DNA from 3 places in the Microbacterium sp. OR21 genome. Region 2 is predicted to be linked to each of the others. Evidence: predicted binding sites of a transcription regulator. Region 2 holds the regulator's gene; each other region holds the start of a gene.

Region 1 (5,164 bases), on a different contig from region 2:
GAACTCGTCCCAGGTCTTGAGGTTGTAGGTCTTCACCGCGTCGCGGGAGGCCACGTTGTCCCAGTGATGACCGGCGATCTCGTGCTCGAGGCCGAAGGCGCGGTCGGCCTGGCCCGCCGGGTCATCGATCTCGGCGAGGGTGAGGATGCGCTCGAGGTGCGCGCGGTAGGCGGCGCGGGTGCCCTCGAAGCTGTCGAGGCGGTAGTAGCTCTCGTCGGGCAGCGACAGGCCCGCCTGCACGGCGAACGGCACGTAGCGCTCGGGGTTACCGGGATCGGGTTCGATGAAGACGCCGATCAGCGCGGCGATGCCGTCGCGGTCGAGCGTGCCCACGGTCTCGAGGAACGACGGGATGCTGTCGATCGCGTCGGCCTTCGCCAGCTCAGCCTGCAAGGGCGCGAGGCCGACCTGGGCGATGCGATCGGTGTCCATGAAGCTGCGGAACAGGTCGCCGACCTTGCGCTCGAGGGTGCCCTCGGCGGCGTCCTGCGACTCGACGATGATCTCGCGGACGTCCTTCTCGGCCTGCTCGGCGAGCATGTGGAACGACCCCCAGCGCGCCTTGTCGGCCGGGATCTCGGCGGCCTCGAGCCACGCGCCGTTGACGTGGCGGTAAAGGTCGTCCTGCGGGCGGATGTCGGAGCTGAACTCGGAGACGGCAAGGCCGGAGGGCAGTACGTCGGTCATGCCCTCCACCCTATGCGGCGGCGCCGACCTCGGGCCCGCGGCGACCTGGCCTCGCGCGGGTGGGCGCCGTGGTGCACGCCGCCGTGAGCGCGGTGAGGGATGGGAAACGCCGGTGACCGGGCATCCGCACCGGCGTTTCCCATCTCTGAACCGGCGAGGCGCGCGGATCCGCGGATCGATCGGCGCGGAACTCAGCCGCCGGACTTCCGCCGGTCCTTGATCCGCAGACCTCCGGCGGGCAGCGCTTCGACGAGGAAGAGATCCGTCGCGCGAACCAGCTCAGAGAGCTTCGCGTAGCCCCAGTTGCGAGAGTCGAAGTCCGGCTGCTGCTTGCGGAGCAGACCGCCGACCGCTGCGAGGTTCGCCCAGCCGTCTTCATCGGACGCAGCGGTGATGCTCGTGCGCAGCCCGGAGATCAGCTTGGTGTCGCCGCGCAGTCTTCCCTGAGGTACCGCCTCGATCACTTCGGAGGCGCGCTCGGCTGTCGGCTCGTCGAGCACCTCGAGGTAGGTGAACCGGTCGCAGGCGTTGCGGAATGCCTCGGGTGTCTTCTTCTCGCCGAAGCCGTAGACGGTGATGCCCTCTTCTCGGATACGAGCGGCGAGGCGCGTGAAGTCGCTGTCGGACGACACGATGCAGAAGCCCTGGAAGCGCGCCGTGTAGAGCAGGTCCATGGCATCGATGATCAGTGCACTGTCGGTCGCGTTCTTCCCCACGGTGTTCGCGAACTGCTGGATCGGCTGGATGACGTGCTCACTCGCCGCCGACTTCCACGTGCTGAGCTGCGGGCGGGTCCAGTCGCCGTAGATGCGTTTGACGGATGCCGTGCCGATGCTCGCGATCTCTGCGAGCACCGCGCCGATCTTCGTCGGCGACACGTTGTCGGCATCGATGAGCACGGCGAGAAGGTCACGGTTCTGTGGCATCCGATCGGTCACAGTACGAGTAATAGCAGACGCGTCGCATCAGCGCCGCCACCAGCGTCGAGCGCGCCGCGGCTCGGCATCCGGAGCTGTCTCGCCGCGGGCATCCGCCTGCCGCGCCGCCCGGCGTTCGCGCCAGGCCGCCACCTCCGCCTCGACGTCGCGCGGCTGCGTGACCACCGGTGGGCCGCCGAGCAGCTGCCGGCGCGCCTCGATCACGCGGCGATTGAAGTCGGCGAGCACACCGCGCACATCCTCTTCGCGGCCGAGCTGATCGAGCTCGCCGTCGAGCTCACGATCCTCGACGCGCAGCATGAGCGCGGGAGGACCGAGACCCGACAGATTCTCGGTCTCGATCTTGCGACGGATCCACCAGTCGGGGTCATGGTGGGTGCCGAGTCCCTCGAGCGGCTTGCCGGCGCCGGGCAGGTTGTCGAACTCGCCGCGACGGATCGCGAGCTGGATGGCCGTCTCGACGAACTCCGCCTTACTCTGCGAGTTCAGCACCGTCGGCGCTTCGTTCTCCGGCTCGGCCTCCATACCGTGGCCGGCGTCGCGGCGCGCGCGGTAGCGGGCGGCATTGCTCATCGCGTCAGACATGGCGGGCACCTCCGTGCGATCCAGCGTACGCGGGCGTCGGTGGCCGGGCGTAGATTTCCTTCTCATCGGAGGGGTGGATGCTTTCGCATATAGTTTCGACAGTCGTGGAGAAGTGGTACAGTTTTCTTCGTAGTTTTGCTTGACTTGCGGCTGGTCGGCGTTTAGGCTTTTCACATGTCAGCACCCGCTCTGGACCCGTTGCGAGAAGCCGTCACGGCCCTCGCCGGGGTGTGGGCGGATGCCGGCTCCGCGGCCGACCTGGACCGGTCGGACCTCGTGTCGATGACCCGCGCCATCGGCTCGGCGCGGCGGGCGCTGGATGCGCTTCAGGCCGACGTGGCCGCGGCCATCGCGCACGAATCCCGGCCAGAGCTGGGAGCGGACTCGCTGGCGAAGCAGCAGGGGTTCCGCAACACCGCGCAGCTGATCGCGACCACCACCGGCACCAGCGCCGGAGATGCGGCGCGGCTGGTCAAGGTCGGGGAAGCCATCGCGCCACGGCAGAACCTGCTCGGTGAACCCGCCCCGGCGAAGTACCCGGCCGTGCAGGGTGCCGTCACCTCCGGCCGGTTGGGCGGCGCCGGGGCGGCAGTGATTGTGGAGTTCCTCGACCGGGCCCGCATCGGGGCCGACAAAGGCCTTGTGGCGGATGTCGAGCAGCAACTCGTCGACCGGGCGGTCGGGCTGTCGCTGGATGACGTGCGCCGACTCGTCAAGCGCGCCGAAGCCGTGCTCGAAGCCGACCGGCTCGAAGCGCGGGAGGAAGAGCGCCGGGCGGCGCGGTCGCTGAGCATGTTCGAACGCGACGGGATGCTGCGCCTGAACCTGATCACTCCCGTCGAAGAAGGCGCCGCCATCAAGGCGGCGATCGACGGGTACGTGACCGCGCAGTTCCAGGCCCGCAAGAACATGGCCGACGTCGGCGTCGTCGATGCGGATGGGGTCGATGCCGATGCGGTGGATGCGGATGGGGTCGATGCCGATCGGCGCACCGTCACCATGATGCGCGCCGACGCCCTCGCCCTGTTCTGCGCCCACGTGCTCGACTGCGACAGCCGGATGCCCGTCAGCGGCGCCACCGTCATCGTGCGGATCAACGCCACGGACCTCGAAGCGGGCACGGGAGCGGGAAGCATCGACGCGCTCGATCAGCCGATCTCCGTCACCGCGATCCGGCGGATGGCTGCCTCCGGTGGGGTGATCCCCTGCGTGCTCGACAGCGCCGGAGAGATCCTCGACTGGGGACGCGAGAAACGCCTGTTCACCAGGGCTCAGAAACTCGCCCTCGTCGACAGAGACGGCGGATGCGCCATGTGCGGACTCCCACCGAACATGACCGAAGTGCACCACATCGACTGGTGGAACCGAGACACCGGACCCACCGACCTTAACAACGGCATCCTGCTGTGCTCGACCTGCCACCACCGCATCCACGACAACGCCTGGGAAATCCGCATCGAGAACACCGACACCCACTCCGGCACCAGAGGGCGAGTGTGGTTCATCCCGCCACCCCACATCGACCCCACCCGCACACCCCGCCCCGGCGGCAGAGCCCGCTACGACATCGCCGCCTGACCTCACCGGCGGGACCGCACCCGCGTGGCCTCACCCGCGGGACCGCACCCGCGTGACTTCACCCGCGGGACCGCGTCCGACCCACCCCATAGGCTCGTGAGGTGGCATCCACCGCATCCCCCGCGCCTTCCCCCGCATCCCCGTCCCCCGCGCTCAACCGCGAGATCCTCCGGCTCGCCGTGCCCGCGCTCGGCGCGCTGGTCGCCGAGCCCGCCTTCCTGATCCTCGACTCGGTGATGGTCGGCCACCTCGGCACGTCGCCCCTCGCCGGCCTCGGCATCGCCAGCGCCGTGCTGCAGACGATCGTCGGGCTGATGATCTTCCTCGCGTACTCCACCACGCCCGCCGTCGCCCGCCGGTTCGGCGCCGGCAATCCTGGCGACGCCGTCTCGGTAGGCATCGACGGCATGTGGCTCGCCCTCGGGCTCGGCGCCGTGCTCGCCGCCGCCGGAGCGCTCGCGAGCCCTGCGCTGATCGCCGCATTCGGGGCATCCGACGCCGTCTCCACCGAGGCGCAGACCTACCTCACCATCTCGATGTGGGGCCTGCCCGCGATGCTCATCGTCTTCGCCGCCACCGGACTGCTGCGCGGCATGCAGGACACCATGACCCCACTGTGGATCGCCGGGCTCGGCTTCGGCGCCAACGCCGTGCTCAACTGGATCTTCATCTACGGGCTCGGCTGGGGCATCGCCGGTTCCGCCTTCGGCACCGTCACCGCGCAGTGGGGCATGGTCGCCGCCTACGTCGTCGTCATCCGCCGCCTCGCCCTCCGGCACGGCGCTTCGGTGAAGGCGCAGCGCAGCGGCATCCGCGGCACCGCCCGCTCGGGCGGATGGCTGTTCCTGCGCACCGTCAGCCTCCGCATCGCGCTGCTCGCCACCGTCGCCGTCGCGACCGGCATCGGCACACGCGAGCTCGCCGGGTGGCAGATCGCCTTCACCATCTTCTCGACCGCCGCGTTCGCGCTCGACGCCCTCGCCATCGCCGCCCAGGCGATGATCGGCAAGAGCCTCGGCTCGGGCGACCTCGAACAGGTGCACCGGGTGCTGCGCCGCACGGTCGCGTGGGGCGCATGGTTCGGCGTCATCGTCGGCGCCGCCATCGCCGCCCTGTCGGGGGTGATCGGCGTCGTCTTCACCGGGGATGCCGAGATCGGCGCGCTCGTGCAGCCCGCGTTCCTCGTGCTCGCCGTCGCGCAGCCCGTCGCGGGGATCGTGTTCGTGCTCGACGGCGTGCTGATGGGCGCCGACGATGCCCGCTACCTCGCGGTCGCCGGCCTGCTGAACCTCGTGCCGTTCCTGCCCGCGCTGTGGGTCATCGCCGCCACGGGCGTCGACGGCACCCCGGGCCTCGTGTGGCTCGCCGTCGCCTTC
Region 2 (5,164 bases):
CACCCCCGTTCGGCGTACAGCAGCCAGCACGTCGATGCGCTGCTGGCCAAGCAGGCGGCAGGCGCCACCGTCGCCATCACGCAGCTGTTCTTCCACGCCGATCACTACCTGGCGTTCGTGGAGCGCGCCCGCCGTGCCGGCGTGACGATCCCGATTCTGCCCGGCATCATGCCCATCACCTCACCCGCCCGCCTCACCCGGGTGCTCGAGCTGACCGGCGAGGAGCTGCCCGGCGAGCTGGCCATCGAGCTCGAGATCGAGCCGACCGTCGAGGGACGCCGCCAGATCGGCATCCGCTGGGCATCCGACCTGATCCGCGCCGTCGTCGACGGCGGCGCCCCGGGCGTGCACCTGTACGCCTTCAACCAGCACGAGACCGTGCTCGACGTCCTCCACTCCGCCGGGGTCATCCCCGAGCGCCGGCTCTCCGCAGTATCGAAAGGAACCTCATGACCGCTTTCCCCGCAGGGACGATCCTCGGCTACCCGCGCATCGGCCGTCGTCGCGAGCTGAAGAAGGCCGTCGAGTCCTTCTGGGCCGGCCGGATCGACCGGTCCGAGCTCGAGCGCACCGCCGCCGAGCTGCGCAGCACGACGCGCGCTCGTCTCGCCGACCTCGGTCTCGGCCGCGACGACTCGTCGATCCCCGAGTCGTTCTCGTTCTACGACCAGGTCCTCGACGCTGCGGTCACCGTCGGCGCCATCCCCACGCGCTTCGACGACCTGCGCGACGAGGACGGCACGATCGGACTCACCGCCTACTTCACCGTCGCGCGCGGCGAGGGCGAGCGGGCGCCGCTCGAGATGACCAAGTGGTTCGACTCGAACTACCACTACCTCGTGCCCGAGATCGGCCCCGAGACGGTCTTCTCGCTCGCCAGCGAGCACCTCGTCCAGCAGGTCGCCGAGGCCGCGGCCGCCGGATACGTCACCCGCCCGGTGATCGTCGGACCGGTCACCCTGCTCGCGCTCGCGAAGGCCTCGGACGACGCCCCCGAGGGCTTCGACCCGCTCAGCCGACTCGACGACGTGCTGCCGGTCTACACCGCGCTGCTGTCGAAGCTGAAGGCCGCGGGCGCCGAGTGGGTGCAGATCGACGAGCCCGCACTCGTCAGCGAGTCGCTGCCGGTCGACCCCGCCACGCTCGCCGACGCCGCCGACCGCGCGCTCGCCGTGCTCGGCGCGGCCGAGGAGCGCCCTGCCATCTTCGTCGCGGCCCCGTACGCCGCGCTCGGTGCGACCCTCGACGTGCTGGCAGCCGCATCCGTCGAGGCGATCGGCATCGACCTCGTCCGCGGCGAGCTGCCCGCAGCGCTGCCCGCCCTCGACGGCAAGACCCTCGTCGGCGGTGTGATCGACGGGCACAACATCTGGCGCGGCGACCTCGACGCCGCCTTCGCGAAACTCGAGCGACTCCGCGCGCTCGGGGCGGGCGCTGTAGCGGCATCCACCTCCACCTCGCTGCTGCACGTGCCGCACGACATCGACGACGAGACGGCCCTCGATGCCCGCCTCGTCTCGTGGCTCGCGTTCGCCGACCAGAAGGTCGGTCAGGTGGTCACCCTCGCGCAGGGCCTGGCCGAGGGTCGGGATGCCATCGCCGAGGCCCTCGACGCGGCATCCGCCGCCCTCGCAGATCGCCGCGACGCCCCCGGCGTGCGCGACGGCGCCGTGCGCGGTCACGAGATCGCCGAGGCTGAATTCTCCCGCGTCTCGTACGAGGAGCGCGAGACCGCCCAGCAGGCGCTGAACCTGCCCGCGCTGCCGCTGACCACCATCGGGTCGTTCCCGCAGACCGGTGACATCCGCCGGGCGCGCGCGCAGTTCCTGCGCGGGGAGCTGCCGGCGGACGACTACGACGACTTCCTGCGCCGCGAGATCGATCAGGTCGTCGCGCTGCAGGAGGAGCTGGGGCTGGACGTGCTCGTGCACGGCGAGCCCGAGCGCAACGACATGGTGCAGTACTTCGCCGAGCACCTCGACGGCTTCGCGGTCACCCAGCACGGATGGGTGCAGTCCTACGGGTCGCGCGCCACGCGCCCCTCGATCCTGTGGGGGGATGTGTCGCGCCCGGCGCCCATCACCGTGTCGTGGGCCTCGTACGCCCAGTCGCTCAGCACCAAGCCGGTCAAGGGCATGCTCACCGGTCCCGTGACGATCCTGGCGTGGTCGTTCGTGCGCGACGACCAGCCGCTCGGCGAGACCGCCAACCAGGTGGCGCTCGCGCTGCGAGACGAGATCACCGACCTCGAGGCCGCGGGCATCGGCATCATCCAGGTCGACGAGCCGGCGCTGCGCGAGCTGCTGCCGCTGAAGGCCGCGGACCAGGCCGCCTACCTCGACTGGTCGGTGCGCTCGTTCCGCCTCGCCACCGGTGGCGCCCAGGCGGGCACGCAGATCCACACGCACCTCTGCTACTCGGAGTTCGGCGTCGTCATCGACGCGATCCGCGCGCTGGACGCCGATGTCACCTCGATCGAGGCCGCACGCAGCCGCATGGAGGTCGTCGCCGACATCGCCCGGTTCGGGTTCGATCACGGCGTGGGCCCGGGCGTGTACGACATCCACTCGCCGCGCGTGCCCAGCGTCGAGGAGATCGAGGCGCTGCTGCGCCGCGCCGTCGACGAGCTGCCGCTGCGGCAGCTGTGGGTGAACCCGGACTGCGGTCTGAAGACCCGCGCCTACGAGGAGACGGTGCAGTCGCTGCGCAACATCGTCGAGGCGACGCGGCGCGTCCGCGAGGACGTCATCGTCCCGGCCTGATCCCGCTCCGTACGAAGAGGCTCCCCGTCCGCCGACGGGGAGCCTCTTCGCATTCGCACCGAGTTCAGACCGCGCGCAGCACCGCCACGACCTTGCCGAGCACGACGGCCTCGTCGCCGAGGATCGGCTCGAAGGCGGAGTTCCGCGGCAGCAGCCAGGTGTGGCCGCCGCGACGGCGGAACGTCTTCACCGTCGCCTCGCCGTCGATCATCGCGGCGACGATCTCGCCGTTCTCGGCGTCGTTCTGGGTGCGCACCACCACCCAGTCGCCGTCGCAGATCGCCGCGTCGATCATCGACTCGCCGTTGACCTTGAGCATGAACAGGTCGCCCTTGCCGACCAGCTGACGCGGCAGCGGGAAGATCTCCTCGACCTGCTGGTCGGCGGTGATCGGAACGCCCGCGGCGATCTGCCCGACGAGGGGCACCAGGGCGGCGTCGCCCACGGCGGGAGCGCTGTCTGCCGGGTTCTCGGCGCCCGTGCCGGGCAGATCGATCAGCACCTCCATGGCGCGCGTCTTGCCCGGGTCGCGGCGCAGGTAGCCGCTGAGCTCGAGCTGTCCGAGCTGGTGGGTGACGCTGGAGAGCGACTTGAGGCCGACGGCGTCGCCGATCTCGCGCATGCTGGGCGGATATCCGTAGCGGGCGATCGAGGTCTGGATGACCTCGAGGATCGCCATCTGCTTCGGACTGAGGTTCTTCCGGCGCCGCGTGCGGGGAGCCTCAGCTGCGCTCTCGGTGGTCTCGCTCATCGGTGCTCCTTCATGCCCTCATGCGGTGCGGATCCGCGTCGTCGCGGGGATCCGATTCGAATGTCGGTGGCCCGTGGTGGGCTGACTTCATCGAAACCGTATCCGAGTTCGCGCGGAAAACGGAAGATCTGTTCGAGCGTGTCGACGAAGATTCGCCGGAGTATTCGAAGAATTCTTGACAGATGTTCGATATCGAAGATAAGTTCGGAACGTAGCTTCGCATCCGGCATCCCCGGCCGGATGCCGGATGCGAAAGCTGCACCACTTCCGCCTCACCGGCGGGGAGAGTGAAGAGGAGCATCACATGAGCACCATCAGCATCCAGGCCCCCCTGACCGCTTCGGTCCCGGCCGCTGCCGACGGACGTTCTGTCGCGACGCGTCTGCGCCTCACCGCGCGCGGCCGCCGTGTGCTCGCCACCCTCGCCGCAGCGCCCGTCGTGGCGGTACTCGCCGCGTCGCTGCTGGCGGGCGGAACCGCCATGGCATCGGGCGAGAGCGAGCCGACCGCGTTCGAGACCGTCACGGTGCTGCCGGGCGACACCCTGTGGTCGATCGCAGCCGAGGCCGCGCCCGGCGTCGACCCGCGCGAGGTGATCGACGACATCACCCGCCTGAACAACCTCAGCTCCGGCATGATCCAGGTCGGCGCGTCCATCGCCATCCCGACCGCCTACTCCGAGTGAGAACGAGCCGTCATCCGCGACGGTGCCGGCGGCGTGCGGCCTACGATGGAGTACGTGACATCACTCGATGAGCTGCCCCTCCGCGACGATCTGCGCGGGCTCACACCGTACGGCGCTCCGCAGGCGCCGCTGCCGGTCGCGCTGAACGTCAACGAGAACACCCATCCGGTGCCCGACGAGGTCGCGAGCGACATCCTCGACGAGATCGCGCTCGCGCTGCGTGACGTCAACCGCTACCCGGATCGGGAGTTCACCGCGCTGCGCGAGGGGTTCGCCGACTACCTCGGGCACGGTCTGACGCCCGAGCAGATCTGGGCGGGCAACGGCTCGAACGAGGTGCTGCAGCACATCATGCAGGCGTTCGCCGGCCCCGGCCGCGCGGCGTTCGGCTTCGCGCCCACCTATTCGATGTATCCGCTGATCACGCAGGGCACCGGCGCTCGCTGGATCGCCGGCACCCGCAACGACGACTACACCGTCGACCCCGAGGACGCGGCACGCCAGGTGAGCGAGGCGGACCCCGACGTGGTGCTGCTGTGCTCGCCTAACAACCCCACCGGCACGCCGCTGGGTCTCGACGTCATCGAGGCCGTCTACGCGGCGGCACGCGGCGTGGTGATCGTCGACGAGGCGTACCAGGAGTTCGCCCCGCACGATGCGCCGTCGGCGCTGACGCTGCTCGAGGGCCGTCCGCGGCTCGCCGTCTCGCGCACGATGAGCAAGGCGTTCGCGTTCGCGGGCGCCCGCGTCGGGTACCTGGCCGCCGACCCGGCGTTCATCGACGCGCTGCGCCTCGTGCGATTGCCGTACCACCTGAGCGCTCTCACCCAGGCCGCGGCCGTCGCCGCGCTGCGCAACTCGTCGACGATGCTTCGCATGGTCGACGAGATCGTCGAGCAGCGCGATCGGATCTCGGCCACTCTCGAGGCCCTCGGCTACACGCCGCACGCATCGTGGTCGAACTTC
Region 3 (5,164 bases), on a different contig from region 2:
AGGCATCGGCGCTCGGCATCCGGATCGCGGAACCGTTCTTGGCCGGTGAGCGCGACCGAGCCGTGGCCTGCATACTCCCACTCGAATCGGTAAGAGACGCGATGCCCGCTGCGGAACGCCACGCGCAGCACCGGTTCCGGCGCGGCGAGCGATGGCAGCGCCAGGTGGTCGGCGGCCGTGACGTTCGTCTGCCTGGCCAGCGCCGGATACGCCTCGGCGACGAACTGCTGCCGGTCGTGCGGCGGCACGTCGATCGGGCCTGCGGCGCCGAGCGCGTTGAGCACCGCAGGGGCGAGCGGCACCTGGGCGACGGCGACCTCGATGCGGGTGCCGACGAGCTGCCAGCGGTACACGCCGATCCGGCCGATGGGGCGCAGGGATGCCGCGGCCGCCGCTTCGCCGTCGACCGTGGCGTCCACGGCGATCGCGAGCCCTCCGCCCTCGCCCGGCTCGATGCGCAGGCCCACCTGCGCTGTTCCGGCGAGAGAGACGCTGGTGTGCTTCTGCGTCGGGACGATCGGGATGCCGAGGTCGGCGAGGACGTCGAGGTGCCGCCACAGCAGCGCCGTCTCGACGCGATCGAGCGCTATCCAGTCGCCCGCGGTGCCGGACAGCAGCGAGTCGCGGGCGATGTTCAGGAAGTCCGTGAACCATCGCGCCTGATCAGCGCGGAAGCGTCCCGACGAGCGCCGCACCGAGTCCCAGGAGGCATCTCCCTGAATCCAGCGGCCCGTCGACGCGCTGCGCACGAGCGGTCTGACGCAGAGCAGGATCTCACCGTGGTCGCCGGCGAGGTCGCGGGGCGTGGCCGCGTGCAGAGCGGCGGGCCCCCACCGGTCGAAGGAGTGGCGGGGACGAACGCGCACTTCGATGCCGAGGGCGAGGGACGGCTCGTTCTGCGCCGTGTCGGACGCGTTCAGCAGCGCACGCCATGCCGGCGGCGGGACGGGACGGGCGAAGGCCCCGAACTGCTCCCAGGGCTCGCGAGGAGGCGGTGGCGCCACAGCCGGAACGGCGGGCGGCAGCGGTTCCGCTCGCGCAGGTTCGTCGGAGTCGGCTCCGACGAGGACCGCTGCGATCGCATGCTTGCATGCGGAGGCGACCGGGCACGTGCAGCTGGTCGTCATGATCCGCTGTCCGTCGAATCTCACGCGGCAGCGATAGGGAGCGCGTTCGCTGCCGAACACTCTGGCGCTGAGCGTCTGCGAGGCGGCGTCCCACCGGGCGTCGACGACGCGACCGCGATCCGCATAGTCGAGGCCGCGCTGGTACCCGCCGTCTCCGCCCAGAGCTCGCAGCGCGGTGGCGGTGGGACGAGGAGAGCTCATGGCAGCATCCTCCCCGTCACCACCGACACGCGCTCAGCGTGGGCCGAGAATCAGATCGAGCGTGCGATGCGGGCGAGCACGCCGTGCACGAACGCGCCGGAATCCTCGGTCGAGAGCTCCTTGGCGAGCTCTACGGCCTCGTCGATGGCCACAGCCGTCGGCACCTCGTCGTTGTAGACGATCTCCCACGTGCCGATGCGCAGCAGGGCGCGGTCGACGGCGGGCATCCGGTCGAGCTTCCAGTCGTTGCTGTGCGTGGTGATGTGCTCGTCGATCTCATCGCGGTTGTCGATGATGCCGTCGACGATGTCGCGGGCGTACAGCCAGGAGGCCTCACGTGCGGGTTCGCTGGCGGCGCGTTTGGCCGCCGCGGCGAGAACCACCGAGAGCTCCTCGCCGCGCACGTCAGCCGAGAAGAGGATGTCGAGGGCGCGCTTGCGCGCCTTGGTACGGGCGCTCAAGGTCAGTCGTTGACCCGGCCGAGGTAGTCACCCGTGCGGGTGTCGACCTTGACCTTGGTGCCGGTCTCGAGGAACAGCGGAACCTGGATCTCGTAGCCGGTCTCGAGAGTGGCGGGCTTGGTGCCGGCCGACGAGCGGTCGCCCTGCAGGCCCGGCTCGGTGTAGGTGACCTCGAGCACGACCGAGGCGGGGAGCTCGATGTAGAGCGGGTTGCCGTTGTTCAGCGCGATCTGCACCTGCTGGTTCTCGAGCATGTAGTTCTTGGCGTCGCCGACGGTGGCCGCGGGGACGTTGATCTGGTCGTAGTCCTCCTGGTCCATGAAGACGAAGCTGTCTCCGTCGGTGTACAGGTAGGTGAAGTCGCGGCGGTCGACGTTCTCGATCTCGATCTTGGTGCCGGCGTTGTAGGTCTTGTCGACCGACTTGCCCGTGACGACGTTCTTCAGCTTGGTGCGGACGAAGGCGCCACCCTTGCCGGGCTTGACGTGCTGGAACTCCACGACGCTCCAGAGCTGTCCGTCGATCTTGATGACGACGCCGTTCTTGATGTCTGCAGTGGATGCCATGGTGATGGGGGTCCGTTCATTCAGAAGCTTCGAGGGCCCGCGCGGGTGCGCGCAGAGGTGGCCGAGAAGCAATTCTATCGGATGCCCTGAAATGGACGATGGGAGGGCGGTCACCCTTTCCTTATTCGAAGTTTTGTTCTATACTGGAGGCATGGTCATCGACGAGGAGCTCGGCCTGATCCCGCAGACGGCGGGTGATGTGCTGGGGGTGCTTCTGGATGATGTGACGTGTTCCGAGGTGGATGCGAATCGGTCTGCGGCTCGTCAGGCGCAGCGCGTGGCCGAGGCGGTGCAGTTCGCTCGTCGGCATCCGGAGATCTACACGATCGACGCGGACGTGCAGATGGCCGAACGGTCGGTGGTTCTGGAGCTGTCGCTGCGGTTGCGTATCTCGCAGGAGCGGGTGCGCGAGCTGTGCGTGGTGGCGGAGACCGCGGCGCGGGATCTGCCGCTGCTGTGGCAGCGTGCGCGCGACGGGTTCGCGTCGATGCACAACGTCGGCGTGGTCGTGACAGCGGCGGGCCCGCTCGCCTGCCCGGCGGATGCCCCGCAGCCGGTGCGGGATGCGCTGGCCGCTGCCTTGTCACGGGTGGATGAAGCCGCACAGGAGTGGGTGCTGACATGCTCATCGGCGGTGCTGCGCCAGCGGGCGAAGAAGCTCGTCGACCGGATCACCGGCGACACTGCGGCGCGCCGGCACACCCGCGCGATGTCCGACCGGCACGTCAGCGTCTCCCCCGCCGGCGACGGGATGTCATGGATCACCGCTCTGCTTCCCACTCACGAAGCGGTCGCTGTGATGCAACGCCTGACCGCCACGGCCAAGCACACCCAGAAGGACAAGCGCGACGGCAGAACGCGAAATCAGATCCGCGCGGATCTGTTCAGCGGGTGGCTGCGCGGCGTCGGCACGCCGACCGCGGTGAAGACGAAGCTGTTCGTCACCGTGCCCGTCCAGCTGCTGGCCGGCGAGCCCGTACCCGTCGAGCAGGCCTCGATCGTCGGCGGCGACAGCATCGACCCGCTCACCGCGAAGCAGCTCTTCCTCGATGCCCGCGGCTTCCGCCGGGTGATCACCGACCCCCTCAAAGGCGTGATCATCGACATGGACCGCCGCACCTACCGCCCCACCCGAGCACAACGCGACTGGCTCACGCTGCACCACGGCACCTGCTCCCGCGACGGATGCACCCGCCTCGCCCTCGACGCCGACCTCGACCACGACCGCCCCTGGGCCCGAGGCGGAACCACCGACCTCACCCAACTGCGACCCCTCTGCCCGCGCGACCACACCATGCGACATCGCACCCGCATCCGCTACCGCACACGCCCCGATCGCTCGGTGCAAGCCATCACCCCCACTGGGTACATCAGCACCGCACCACCACCCTTCTGACGACCGAGTGCGGCCGATCGACTCTCAGGCGGTGAAGACTTCGGGAAGAGCATCCACGAACTCGCGGAGGTGGCTGTACCAGACGGTATGTGCTGCGCCGGGGATCTCGCGCACGTGCACACCGCGACGAGTGAGATCCGCAGCAGCCTCCTCGGCTGCGGAGCCGCCGGTCGTTCTCGTACTGTTCGATGAGTGCTTCGCGGTCCTGACCGCCTCGAATCAGCATGCCGGCGTCGACGTAGACCGCAGTAGTCGGGCGCAACCGACCCACGGCTGCCGCGAGAACCGATCCGCCGTACGAATGGCCCATGGCGACCGTGAGAGGGCCCGAGAGGCTGGTTCTGACCGTCTCTACCACCGCGTCGGCAGCCGCCGACACCGAAGTCGCCTCGTCCCGGGGTGACAATCCGTGACCCGGCAGGTCGACTGCGAGCACTCTGTAACCGCTGTCGATCAGGCGATCGGTAACGGCACCCCAGCTCTTACTCGAGCCGCACATGCCGTGCACCAGCAGAGCGCTTCGCGGCCCTCGGCGGAGCTGCCCGTGCGCCCGGTCGACCACTTGTGGAAGGGCCTGATCATGCTCACCAACCTCACCCCGGGAGAGTCCGATTTCGCACGTCGCGTGTTGCAGGAGCTCCTCGGCCCGGAATGATCCGGGCGCGCTGACTTGCCGGGCGGGACCTCAGAACCGCGCCGAGAATCCACCGTCGGTGTGCAGCAGCTGCCCGCTGATCCACCGGCCCTCGTCGGACAGCAGGAACGAGGTGATCCCTGCGATGTCCCGCGGCGTGCCCGAGCGACCGAGCGGATGCTGCGCGGTCAGGGCGCGGCGAGTCTCATCGTCCATCCAGCCCGTGTCGATCGGCCCCGGATTCACGACGTTCGCAGATATCCCGCGCGGCCCCAGCTCTCGCGCGGCGGAGATCACGATGCGATCCAGCGCACCCTTCGACGCCCCGTACGGCAGGTTGCCCGTCACGTGATCGCTCGTGAACGCGACAATCGCTCCCCCGGTTTCACCGGCCTGGCGCGCGAAGGCGGCGATCAGGAGCAGAGATGCGCGAGCGTTCACCGCGACGTGCTGGTCGAAACTCTCGGCGGTGGTGTCGAGGATGCCCGACTCCACATCGTGGGCGTGGCTGAGCACCAGAGCCGAGATGGTTCCGCGCTCGTGCGCGACCGTCTCAATGAGAGCGGCCGGCGCCTGGGCATCCGAGAGGTCGCATGGATGATCCCCGGCATCGAGATCGCTGGTCACCACCTCCCACCCGTCGGCGCGGAGCCGAGGAACGATGCCGGCAGCGATGCTGTTCGAACGAGCGGCTCCGGTGACCAGCGCGAGGGGCATGCGTCGACGCTAGCAGCCCGACACGGGCCGGGAGCGCGGGTTCTGCAGCGGCCCCTGTACAG

What was found. The regulator LexA, encoded in region 2, represses DNA repair genes until DNA is damaged. The targets are predictions, from matches to a motif close to TCGAACANNTGTTCGA.
Region 1: V2S04_RS01895 (DUF222 domain-containing protein) is a predicted target of LexA. The motif match lies at 2,294-2,309, and genes of this name have one in related genera.
Region 3: V2S04_RS10715 (DUF222 domain-containing protein) is a predicted target of LexA. The motif match lies at 2,481-2,496, and genes of this name have one in related genera.

Annotation. Positions count from the first base shown of each region.
Region 1 covers NZ_JAZEXJ010000001.1:398,311-403,474, reverse strand. The annotation lists gene V2S04_RS01910 (M13 family metallopeptidase) at 1-687, opposite strand, end outside; gene V2S04_RS01905 (NYN domain-containing protein) at 879-1,613, opposite strand; gene V2S04_RS01900 (DUF1992 domain-containing protein) at 1,653-2,210, opposite strand; gene V2S04_RS01895 (DUF222 domain-containing protein) at 2,385-3,788, shown strand; gene V2S04_RS01890 (MATE family efflux transporter) at 3,890-5,164, shown strand, end outside.
Region 2 covers NZ_JAZEXJ010000004.1:33,155-38,318, reverse strand. The annotation lists gene V2S04_RS12720 (methylenetetrahydrofolate reductase) at 1-453, shown strand, start outside; gene metE (5-methyltetrahydropteroyltriglutamate--homocysteine S-methyltransferase) at 450-2,762, shown strand; gene lexA (transcriptional repressor LexA) at 2,827-3,513, opposite strand; gene V2S04_RS12705 (LysM peptidoglycan-binding domain-containing protein) at 3,818-4,198, shown strand; gene V2S04_RS12700 (histidinol-phosphate transaminase) at 4,253-5,164, shown strand, end outside.
Region 3 covers NZ_JAZEXJ010000003.1:442,424-447,587, forward strand. The annotation lists gene V2S04_RS10700 (SNF2-related protein) at 1-1,328, opposite strand, end outside; gene nusB (transcription antitermination factor NusB) at 1,379-1,789, opposite strand; gene efp (elongation factor P) at 1,792-2,355, opposite strand; gene V2S04_RS10715 (DUF222 domain-containing protein) at 2,507-3,751, shown strand; gene V2S04_RS10720 (alpha/beta hydrolase) at 3,726-4,250, opposite strand; gene V2S04_RS10725 (hypothetical protein) at 4,161-4,406, shown strand; gene V2S04_RS10730 (SDR family oxidoreductase) at 4,437-5,102, opposite strand.